3 regions of the Mesorhizobium sp. P2_B11 genome follow, and region 1 is predicted to be linked to each of the others. Evidence: predicted binding sites of a transcription regulator. Region 1 holds the regulator's gene; each other region holds the start of a gene.
The links. The regulator PhoB, encoded in region 1, activates phosphate uptake and scavenging genes when phosphate is short. The targets are predictions, from matches to a motif close to TGTCATNNANCTGTCAT.

Region 1 (3,277 bases):
GCGCCAGGATGATCAGCGAGTTGGCGCCCTGCGAGATCAGGCTCTCGACGTCGGTCAGCTGCTTACCCGGATTGGACTGCGCGTCGGCGGAAATGTACTTGTCGCCGGCAGCTTCGATCGCGGCCTTCATCGCCGCTTCGTCGGTCTTCCAGCGCTCTTCCTGGAAGTTCGACCACGACACGCCGATGACCTTGTCCTTCGCCTGCGCGACCGACACCAGCGTCAGCGACATGGCGACACCCGCCAGCATGGCGGCTGCAAATCTGTTCATGATAATCCTCCCTGCGCCGCGCACGGCGCGACAAAACTGGCCCGAAGGCCGGCACACAGAGGCTCCATTTTTTCGAGCCTCGAAAAAATACTGGTCCAACGGCGGGGCGCTGTCAACATCGATTCTGATGGAATCTGATGGCCTCAACGAATTTTTTCGAGACTCGCAATAAACAATGACAGCACGGCCGGCTTCTGCCAATATTTGGCTGGTGCCGCCAAATGCCTCCACTATCATTGAGGCGCGAGGAGGACCGGGAGGAAGATAAAAGATGTCGGTTGGAATCCGCCACGACGATTTGCGCCGTCGCAACCGTGCGATGGTGATTTCGGCCGTGCGCCGGGCCGGCCAGCCGTCGCGGACCGAGATTGCGGCGACCACCGGTCTCAGCCACTCGACCATATCGGCTATCTCCTCGGATTTGATTGCGGAAGGCATCCTGGCCGAGAGCAAGCCCGGCGAGACCGGCGCGCTGAAGCGCGGCAGGCCGCAGGTCGGCCTTGGCCTCAACCCGGAGGCAGCGGCGGTGATGACCGTGGTGCTGTCGCTGAACTTCCTCTCCGTCACCGTCATCGACTATGCCGGCCAGGTGGTCGCCGAGGAACAGCGCCGGCTGGACACGCTGACCATGCCGCGCGACGAGCTGATCGGCGAATGTACGGCAATCGTACGCCGGCGGCTCGAGGATCCCGACCTCGATGTGCAGAGCGTCGCGCGCATTGCCATGGGCATCCAGGGCATCACCGATTCGCATGCGCGCGCCATGCTATGGTCGCCGATCACGCCGCTGACCGACATTGGCTTTGCCGACATATTGGAAGCGGAGTTCGGCATTCCGGCCACCATGGAGAACGACTGCAACATGATGGCGGTGGCGTTGCAATGGCGCCAACCCGAGCGCTACCGCGACGATTTCATCGCCATCCTGCTCTCGCACGGCATCGGCATGGGGCTGGTGCTCAAGGGCGAGCTGTTCACCGGCACCCATTCGTCCGGCGGCGAGTTCGGCCACATGATCCACCGTCCCGGCGGCGCGCTCTGCCGCTGCGGGCGGCGCGGCTGCGTCGAGGCCTATGCCGGCAATTACGCCATCTGGCGCAGCGCCAAGATGATGAGCGAGGATGCCGAACCGGTCGATGTCGGCGATGCCGATATGCGGGCGCTGGCCGCACGCGCCCGCGAGACGGATGGCCCGGAGCGCGAGGCCTATCGCAAGGCCGGCGAGGCGCTCGGCTTCGGCCTTGGCAGCCTGTTTGCCCTGATCGATCCCGCCCCTGTCGCCATGGTCGGCGTCAGCGCCGCCGCCTTCGATCTGATCGAGCCGGCATTGCGCGAGGCCATCGCCCAGACCGCCGGCGGCCAGCACTCGAAGTCGATCTCCTTCGACACCGAGCCCAACGAACTGCCGCTGATCCGCGAAGGCTGCGCCATGCGCGCGCTCGGCTTCGTCGACCAGGAGATTTTTGCGCCGGGGATTCAGGCGAAGACCGGCAAGCACGTCGCCTGAGAGGCCGGCGACGGCGCGGCGCGCCTAATCTTCCCGGATAGCGTAGCCGGCGCCGCGGATGGTGCGGATGACATCCGGCATGCGGCCATTGTTGACCGCCTTGCGCAGGCGCCCGACATGAACGTCGACCGTGCGCTCGTCGATATAGATCGTCTCGCCCCAGACATTGTCGAGCAGCTGGCTGCGCGAGAACACCCGGCCGGGGTGGCGCATCATGAATTCGAGCAGGCGGAATTCGGTCGGCCCGAGCCGGATCTCGCTCTTCTTGCGGTAGACGCGGTGCGATTCACGGTCGAGCACAATGTCGCCGACCTTGAGCACGCTGGACAGGACTTCCGGCTTGGCGCGGCGCAGCAGCGCCTTCACGCGCGCCATGAATTCCGGCGTCGAGAACGGCTTGACCAGATAATCGTCGGCGCCGGTGGACAGGCCGCGCACGCGGTCGCTCTCCTCGCCGCGCGCGGTCAGCATGATGATCGGCAGCCGTTCGGTTTCCGGCCGCATCCTGAGCCGCCGGCAGAGCTCGATGCCGGACACCGCCGGCACCATCCAGTCGAGCACCAGCAGGTCGGGGACGTTTTCCTGCAGCCGGATTTCGGCCTCGTCGCCGCGCGTCACCACTTCGACCTGGTAGCCTTCGGATTCGAGGTTGTAGCGGAGAAGCACGCCCAGCGGCTCCTCGTCCTCCACGACCATGATGCGTGGCGCAATCATCAGCAGTTCACCCTTGTCAGGCCGACGTGGCCATCGCCGTCTCGTCCTGCTTCGGGCGATTGGCGGGGAGTTGCTGGCCGGTTAGCACATAATACGCATTTTCAGCGATGTTGGTGACATGATCGCCGATGCGCTCCAGATTCTTGGCGCAGAACAGCAGATGCGTGCAGGCGGTGATGTTGCGCGGGTCTTCCATCATGTAGGTCAAGAGTTCACGAAACACCGACGTGTATTTGACGTCGATGCGCTCGTCGTCATTCCTGAGCTTCGCCAGCGCAGCCGCATCCGCGGCAGCATATTCCTCGACCACCCCTTGCACCTGGATCAGCACCAGCTGCGCCATTGCATCGATGGAATGCGAGAGGTCGCGCGGCGTGACGCTCAAACCGACGGTACCGACGCGCTTGGCGATGTTCTTGGCCAGGTCGCCGATGCGCTCAAGGTCGCCGGCCATGCGGATCGAGCCGACCACTGCACGCAGATCGTTGGCCATCGGCTGGCGCTTGGCGATCAGCGTGATGGCGCGGTCGTCGAGTTCACGCTGGCGCGCGTCCATGATGGCGTCGTCCGAAACCACACGCTGCGCCAGCGCATTGTCCGAATTGAGCAGCGCCTTGGTCGAGCCGCTGACCATCGAGCCGGCGAGATCGCCCATGTCGCGGATCAGCTTGCTGATCTGCCCCAGTTCTTCATCGAAGGAGGCGACGGTATGTTCACCCATGATCCTGGTCCTCGTGCCTGAAAATTCAACCGCTGGACGGCTCAGCCGAAGCGGCCGGTGATGT
Region 2 (3,277 bases), on a different contig from region 1:
ATCAGGTCGGCCGAGGAGATGTAGACGATCGCCTCGTCCGACGGCAAGCCATGGCCGTTGCCGAAGCAGTAGATGCGGCTGTGTTCGAGGAAGCGGCCGACAATCGACTTGACCCTGATGTTCTCCGACAGGCCCGGCACCTGCGGCCGCAGGCAGCAAATGCCGCGTACGACGAGGTCGATTTCGACGCCGGCGCGGCTGGCATCATAGAGCGCGTCGATGATGTTCGGATCGACGAGCGCGTTCATCTTCATCCAGATGCGCGCCGGCCGGCCCGCCAGCGCATGGGCGATCTCGTCGGCAATGTGCTTCAGGATGCGGCTGCGCAGCGTAAACGGCGAAATGGCGATCCGCATCTCATCGGTCGGCTCGGCATAGCCGGTGATGAAGTTGAACAGCTGCGCGACATCGCGCGCAATCGTTGGATCGGTGGTGAAGAAGGACAGGTCGGTGTAGATGCGCGCGGTGACCGGATGGTAGTTGCCGGTGCCCAGATGCACGTAGTTGCGCAGCTTGCCGTCCTCGCGCCGCACCACCAGCGACATTTTCGCGTGGGTCTTCAACTCGAGGAAGCCGAACACGACCTGGACGCCGGCGCGCTCGAGGTCGCGCGCCCAGCGGATGTTGGCTTCCTCGTCGAAGCGCGCCTTGAGCTCGACAAGTGCTGTCACCGACTTGCCGGCCTCGGCGGCGTCGACCAGCGCGCGCACGATCGGACTGTCGTTGGAGGTGCGATAGAGCGTCTGCTTGATCGCCACCACTTCCGGGTCGGCCATCGCCTGGCGCAGGAACTGGACCACGACGTCGAAGGATTCATAGGGGTGGTGGACGACGATGTCTTTCTCGCGGATGGCCGCGAAGCAATCGCCGCCATGCTCGCGGATGCGCTCGGGAAAGCGCGGATTGTAAGGCGTGAACTTGAGGTCGTCGCGCGGCACGGCAACGATCTCGGAAATCTGGCTGAGCGCCAGCGGGCCGGTCAGAACGCTGATGCGGCTCGACGAGACACCAAGTTCGCCGGCAACGAACTCGCGCAATTCGCCGGGCATCAGTCTGTCGAATTCGATGCGGATGACCGAACCGCGGCGGCGGCGCTTCAGCGCCGTCTCGAACAGGCGCACGAGATCTTCCGACTCCTCCTCGACCTCGATATCGCTGTCCCGGATGATGCGGAAGGTGCCGGAACCCTTGACCTCGTAGCCGGGGAACAGCTTGCCGATATAGAGGCCGACCGCCTCCTCGAGCGGAATGAAGCGGACATTCTGCTTGCGGTCGGGCAGACGGATGAAGCGCTTCAGCGCCACCGGCAGGCGCAGAAGCGCGCTCATCTCCTCGCCATTCTTGCGATGGCGCAATTGCAGCGCCATCGAGAAGCCGAGATTGGGAATGAACGGGAACGGATGCGCCGGATCGATCGACAGCGGGGTCAGCACCGGGAACACCTGGTCCTGGAAATGGTCTTCCAGCCAGACCTTCTCATCCTTGGTCAGGGCGTCGCGGGTGATGCTCTCAATGCCTTCCTTGTTGAGCAGCAGCATCAGCGCCGACAGGCTGTTCTGCTGGTCCTCCTGCAGCCGCTCGACCTCGCGCAGCAATTGTTCGAGCTGCTGCTCGGGCGTACGCCCGTCCGGGCTCTTCAGCGCAATGCCTTCGCGCACCTGGCCGGCAAGGCCGGCGACGCGGACCATGAAGAACTCGTCGAGATTGGCGGCCGAGATCGACAGGAAGCGGACACGCTCGAGCAGCGGGTGGTGCGCGTTCTGCGATTCCTCGAGCACGCGCCGGTTGAACTGCAGCCAGGAGAATTCGCGGTTGACGAAACGGTCGGGATTGCCGCCCTCGGGGCTCGCCACCTCGACATTGATGAATTCGCTCAACACCGGCTTCAGTTCATTCATGATTTCCTGCCCGCAACCGTTCCTTTTGGAGCGCCGCATCGCCGAGATGGCCATGGACGCTCTAACATGTCTTTGTGACGCACGATCCGTCGCGGAATCGCTCGGCTTCCGGGGTCATGCGCTTAACCGGCTCAACTTATCCTCTGCCAGCCTTTTGCGACAGTTTCATTTCATCGATCTTGCAAAGAGAGCTGTTATGATCCAGATGCAGACGAGACTGCGTTAAGGAGACGACGATGGCAGGCGGTTCCATTCCCCATTTCCAGAACGATGCCGGCCATCCGGCGATCGACATCGGTGTCAGGGAATTCATGTGCACCGGCGCCAACCCGCCCTTCGACCACCCGCATGTGTTTCTCGACATGGGCGACGACAATGAAAAGGTCTGCCCCTACTGCTCGACGCTCTACCGCTATTCGGCGAAGCTGAAGGCGACGGAAACCCAGCCACCCGGCTGCCTCTATATCGACCAGGCCGCCTGAGCCTTTCGCGACAAGCCCGATGCAGGACGCACAGGCCCGGCAGGTCATTATCGCCGGGGCTGGCATCGCCGGGCTGACGGCTGCCCTTGCGTTTGCCGAACGCGGCTATCCCGTAAAGCTTTTGGAACAGGCGCAGCGCCTTGAAGCGGCCGGCGCCGGTATCCAGCTTTCGCCCAATGCAACACGCATCCTTCGAAAACTCGGCGTGCTCGACCGCCTGCTGCCGGCGGCCTTGCAGCCGGAAGCGGTGGTGTTGAAGGACGCCAAGACGCTGCGCGAACTGGCCCGGGTGCCGCTTGGGCAAGCCGCCGAGGCGCGTTGGCAGGCGCCCTATCTCGTCGCCCACCGCGCCGACCTTCAGGCGGCCCTGCTGGCGCAGGTGGCCGAACGTCCGGAGATTGAGCTCGTCACCGGTGCACGGGTGAGCAGGCTCGTCATCAATCCGCAAGGTGTTGTCGTGACCGCCGAAGCGGATCGCCGCGCGATCGAGGCAAGCGGCCGGCTCCTGGTCGGCGCCGATGGCGTCTGGTCGTCGGTCCGGGCGCAGCTCGCAGGCTTCGGCAAAAGCCGCTTCTCGGGCGAGCTCGCCTGGCGGGCAACGATCGCAGCCGAGAGCGCCGCTGGCGAAGCTTTTGCCGCCATCGGCGCCGCGGACTGCGTCACCACGTTCCTGCATCCCGGCTTCCACATGGTCGCCTATCCCGTCAGCAACGGCCGCGCCTTCAATCTCGCCGCCTTCACCAAGGGCGAGCGTATTGCCGAAGGCTGGTCGGGCCATGCCGACCCAGCCATCCTCGTCGGCGCCACCCGTAGCACTGCGCCCAGCCTGGCCAAGCTTGTGGCGCTGGCCGGCCCGTGGACAGCCTTTCCGATCCATACGGTTGTGCAACAGCGGTG
Region 3 (3,277 bases), on a different contig from region 1:
GCGGTGTCGCCGGTACTGCTGGGCAAGGGTGAGAACCTTTTTGCCGGCCTGGATATGCTCAAGCTCGGCTATCAATGCACCGAACAGGTGGCGACGGCGCTTGCCACGCATGTGACGATCAAGCGGGGGTAGCTCTTTCTCCCCGTTCTACGGGGAGAAATGCCCGGCAGGGCAATGAGGGGCAGCGCTGCCGGTGCAGAATCGGACTATCAAAAACTCATAAGGCTGTGGCTAGCGCCAGCCTTTTGAACGCAAGCGCCGCCCCTCATCCGCCCTTCGGGCACCTTCTCCCCGTGAAACGGGGAGAAGGAAAAGAGCTAATACTTCTCCGGCACATAAAGCTCGCGCGGCAGGACCTGGCGTTCATATTCCGGATTGAACACCCGCTCGGGCAGCGTGATCTCTTCGTGCGGTACTTCCTCGTAAGGCATCTGCTTGAGCAGGTGGTCGATGCAGTTCAGCCGCGCCCGCTTCTTGTCGTTGCCTTCGACGATGTACCACGGCGCTTCGGGGATGTTGGTGCGGGCGAAGGTCTCTTCCTTGGCCTTGGTGTACTGCTCCCAACGCACGCGCGACTGCAGATCCATCGGCGACAGTTTCCACTGCTTCATCGGATCGTGAATGCGCATCAGGAAGCGCATCTGCTGTTCTTCGTCGGTGATCGAGAACCAGTATTTGACCAAGGTGACGCCGGAGCGGACCAGCATGCGTTCGAACTCCGGCACGTCGCGGAAGAATTCCTCGACCTGATCGGGTTCGGCAAAGCCCATCACCCGCTCGACGCCGGAGCGGTTGTACCAGGAGCGGTCGAACAGCACGATCTCACCGCCGGCCGGCAAATGCGGTACGTAACGCTGGAAATACCATTGCGACTTTTCGCGTTCGGTCGGCGCCGGGAGTGCGACGACACGCGCGATGCGCGGGTTGAGGCGCTGGGTGATGCGCTTGATGACGCCGCCCTTGCCGGCGGAGTCGCGGCCCTCGAAAATCACCACCAGCTTTTTCTTGTGGTAGGCGACCCAGGACTGCAGCTTGATCAGTTCCGACTGCAGGCTGATCAGATCGCGAAAATACTGCATCCGGTCGATCGATGGCGGATGCGCGTTCTTGTAGATCTTGGCGATCTCCAGCGACAGCGCCGGCTCCGACATTTCCAGCTCATAGTCTTCGTCGAGCGTGTCGGCGAGTTCGGCCTCAAGCCAATCCCTGGCCGGAGAATTCTGCTTTAACTCGGTCATTTCTGCTGCTCCGCTTGCCGGCTGTCATGAAACCCTGAGCCGACTTGATATAGGCTGGCAGTGACGGTTTTATTGCAAGCCGCCGGCCGGTCGATGATCACGGCAAATCGGCGAGGCATGGTCGATCCATTGCCGTGGCATGGCGACAAGCCAATCAAATTGTCCTACAAATGGCTGACCCATTCGGGCTGCCCCCGCCCTTCTCGACCAAACCGCCCCACACCAAATTGCGAGGATCTGACATGGAATATCGCACGCTTGGCCGTTCCGGCTTGAAAGTTTCGACGCTGACGCTGGGCACCATGACCTTCGGCGGCAGCGGACCGTTTGCCGCCGTCGGCAATTCCGATCTCGCCGAGGCTTCGCGCATCATCGACACCTGCATCGATGCCGGCATCAATCTCATCGACACCGCCAATGTCTATTCGAACGGCCTGTCGGAAGAGATCATCGGCGAGGCGCTCGGCGGCAAGCGCAAGAACGATGTGCTGATCGCCTCCAAGGCGCGCATGCGGATCGGCAAAGGTCCCAATGACGAAGGCCTGTCGCGACATCATCTGATCCGCGAATGCGAGAAGAGCCTGAAGCGCCTCAGGACCGATGTCATCGACATCTATTTCCTGCACGAATGGGATGGCGTGACGCCGCTCGAGGAGACCCTGGCGGCGCTCGACACGCTGGTTGCCCAGGGCAAGATCCGCTATGTCGGCTGCTCCAACTATTCCGGCTGGCACGTGATGAAGGCGCTCGGCATCAGCGACAGCCAGCACCAGCCGCGCTTCATCACCCAGCAGATCCATTACACGCTGGAAGCGCGCGAGGCTGAATACGAACTCTTGCCGATCTCGGTCGACCAGGGCCTTGGTGTGCTGGTGTGGAGCCCGCTTGCCGGCGGCCTGCTGTCAGGCAAATACCGGCGCGACAGCCCGACCGCGCGCCAGCTTGCCGGCTGGTCGGAACCGCCGATCCGCGACGAGGACCGGCTGTGGCGGATCGTCGATGTGCTGGTCGACATCGGTGCGGCCCGCGGCGTCTCGGCGGCGCAGGTGGCGCTTGCCTGGCTGCTCGGCCGGCCGGCGATCAGCTCGCTGGTGATCGGCGCGCGCAACGAGACCCAGTTGAAGGACAATCTTGCCGCCGCGGCCCTCGCCCTCACCGTCGAGGACCGCGACCGCCTCGATGTCGTCAGCCGGCCGCCGGTGCTCTACCCCTACTGGCACCAGCAGTTCACCGCGAAGGATCGGTTCGGCCCGGCCGATCTGGTTCTCGACCGCAGCGTCATCTGACCGGCGATGTCACGCAGTCGCGCCGCTGAATGATTGCGTCGACAATGCCAATGGGCGATGCTTCGCCGATGTCACCAATGCACGCAGTCCGATGCGCCAGAACAACCGCATACTGTTGCGCCGTCGTCATTCTTTCGTCGACCACAGCGGCCGTGTGTGGAGACTTTGATGGTGAAAAGGTGGCTTCGGTCTACGACGATATCAGACCAGCATGCCGTCAGGCAGAGCTTGATGGCCAACCGATTTCCAAAGCGGCGAGTGATCGCTTTTGCGTCATCCTTGATGCCCTCGGATTTCAATTGAAGGCCAACGGTTATTGCTGGGACGCTTCAGAAATAGAGTGGAGGCTCTGCACAAAGAAGTAGGGTACCGGGACCGCGGGGCGATTAGCCCTGAATGTAGCGCCAGACTTCCGGATCGGGCTCGATCTGGCCGCTGAGCACGAAATATTTATAGAGCACGAGCAGGCTGATCGCCTGCTCGGCCCGCTCGTCGGCAAATTTGCGGCAATAGGCGTTGGCCGCCGCAACGATGCGCTGGGCCTCGGCCGGATGCCGCTCGAGATGGTGCACCCGGTCCGCAAGATCGCTGAAATCGGGCGCCAGCGGCACATAATGGACATCTGGCTCGAGCTGACCCTCGGCGAACCAGGTCTCGTAAGTCGGCGGCGGCATCAGGCAGAGCGAATTCGAGCTCATGATCCATTTCAGATTGGTCGCGACATCGTTGCCTTCGAGCGAGATGATGTAGCGA

Region 2: a site for PhoB is predicted at 2,055-2,071, ahead of AC1DYJ_RS24260 (RNA degradosome polyphosphate kinase). Genes of this name have one in related genera too.
Region 3: a site for PhoB is predicted at 1,299-1,315, ahead of ppk2 (polyphosphate kinase 2). Genes of this name have one in related genera too.

What each region holds. Positions count from the first base shown of each region.
Region 1 covers NZ_JBFUDF010000002.1:699,086-702,362, reverse strand. The annotation lists gene xylF (D-xylose ABC transporter substrate-binding protein) at 1-271, opposite strand, end outside; gene AC1DYJ_RS07795 (ROK family protein) at 543-1,778, shown strand; gene phoB (phosphate regulon transcriptional regulator PhoB) at 1,803-2,492, opposite strand; gene phoU (phosphate signaling complex protein PhoU) at 2,509-3,213, opposite strand; gene pstB (phosphate ABC transporter ATP-binding protein PstB) at 3,255-3,277, opposite strand, start outside.
Region 2 covers NZ_JBFUDF010000007.1:282,590-285,866, reverse strand. The annotation lists gene AC1DYJ_RS24260 (RNA degradosome polyphosphate kinase) at 1-1,898, opposite strand, end outside; gene AC1DYJ_RS24255 (zinc-finger domain-containing protein) at 2,135-2,380, shown strand; gene AC1DYJ_RS24250 (FAD-dependent monooxygenase) at 2,400-3,277, shown strand, end outside.
Region 3 covers NZ_JBFUDF010000006.1:544,563-547,839, forward strand. The annotation lists gene AC1DYJ_RS22160 (dihydrofolate reductase family protein) at 1-132, shown strand, start outside; gene ppk2 (polyphosphate kinase 2) at 318-1,238, opposite strand; gene AC1DYJ_RS22170 (aldo/keto reductase) at 1,481-2,524, shown strand; gene AC1DYJ_RS22175 (glycosyl transferase family 90) at 2,911-3,277, opposite strand, start outside.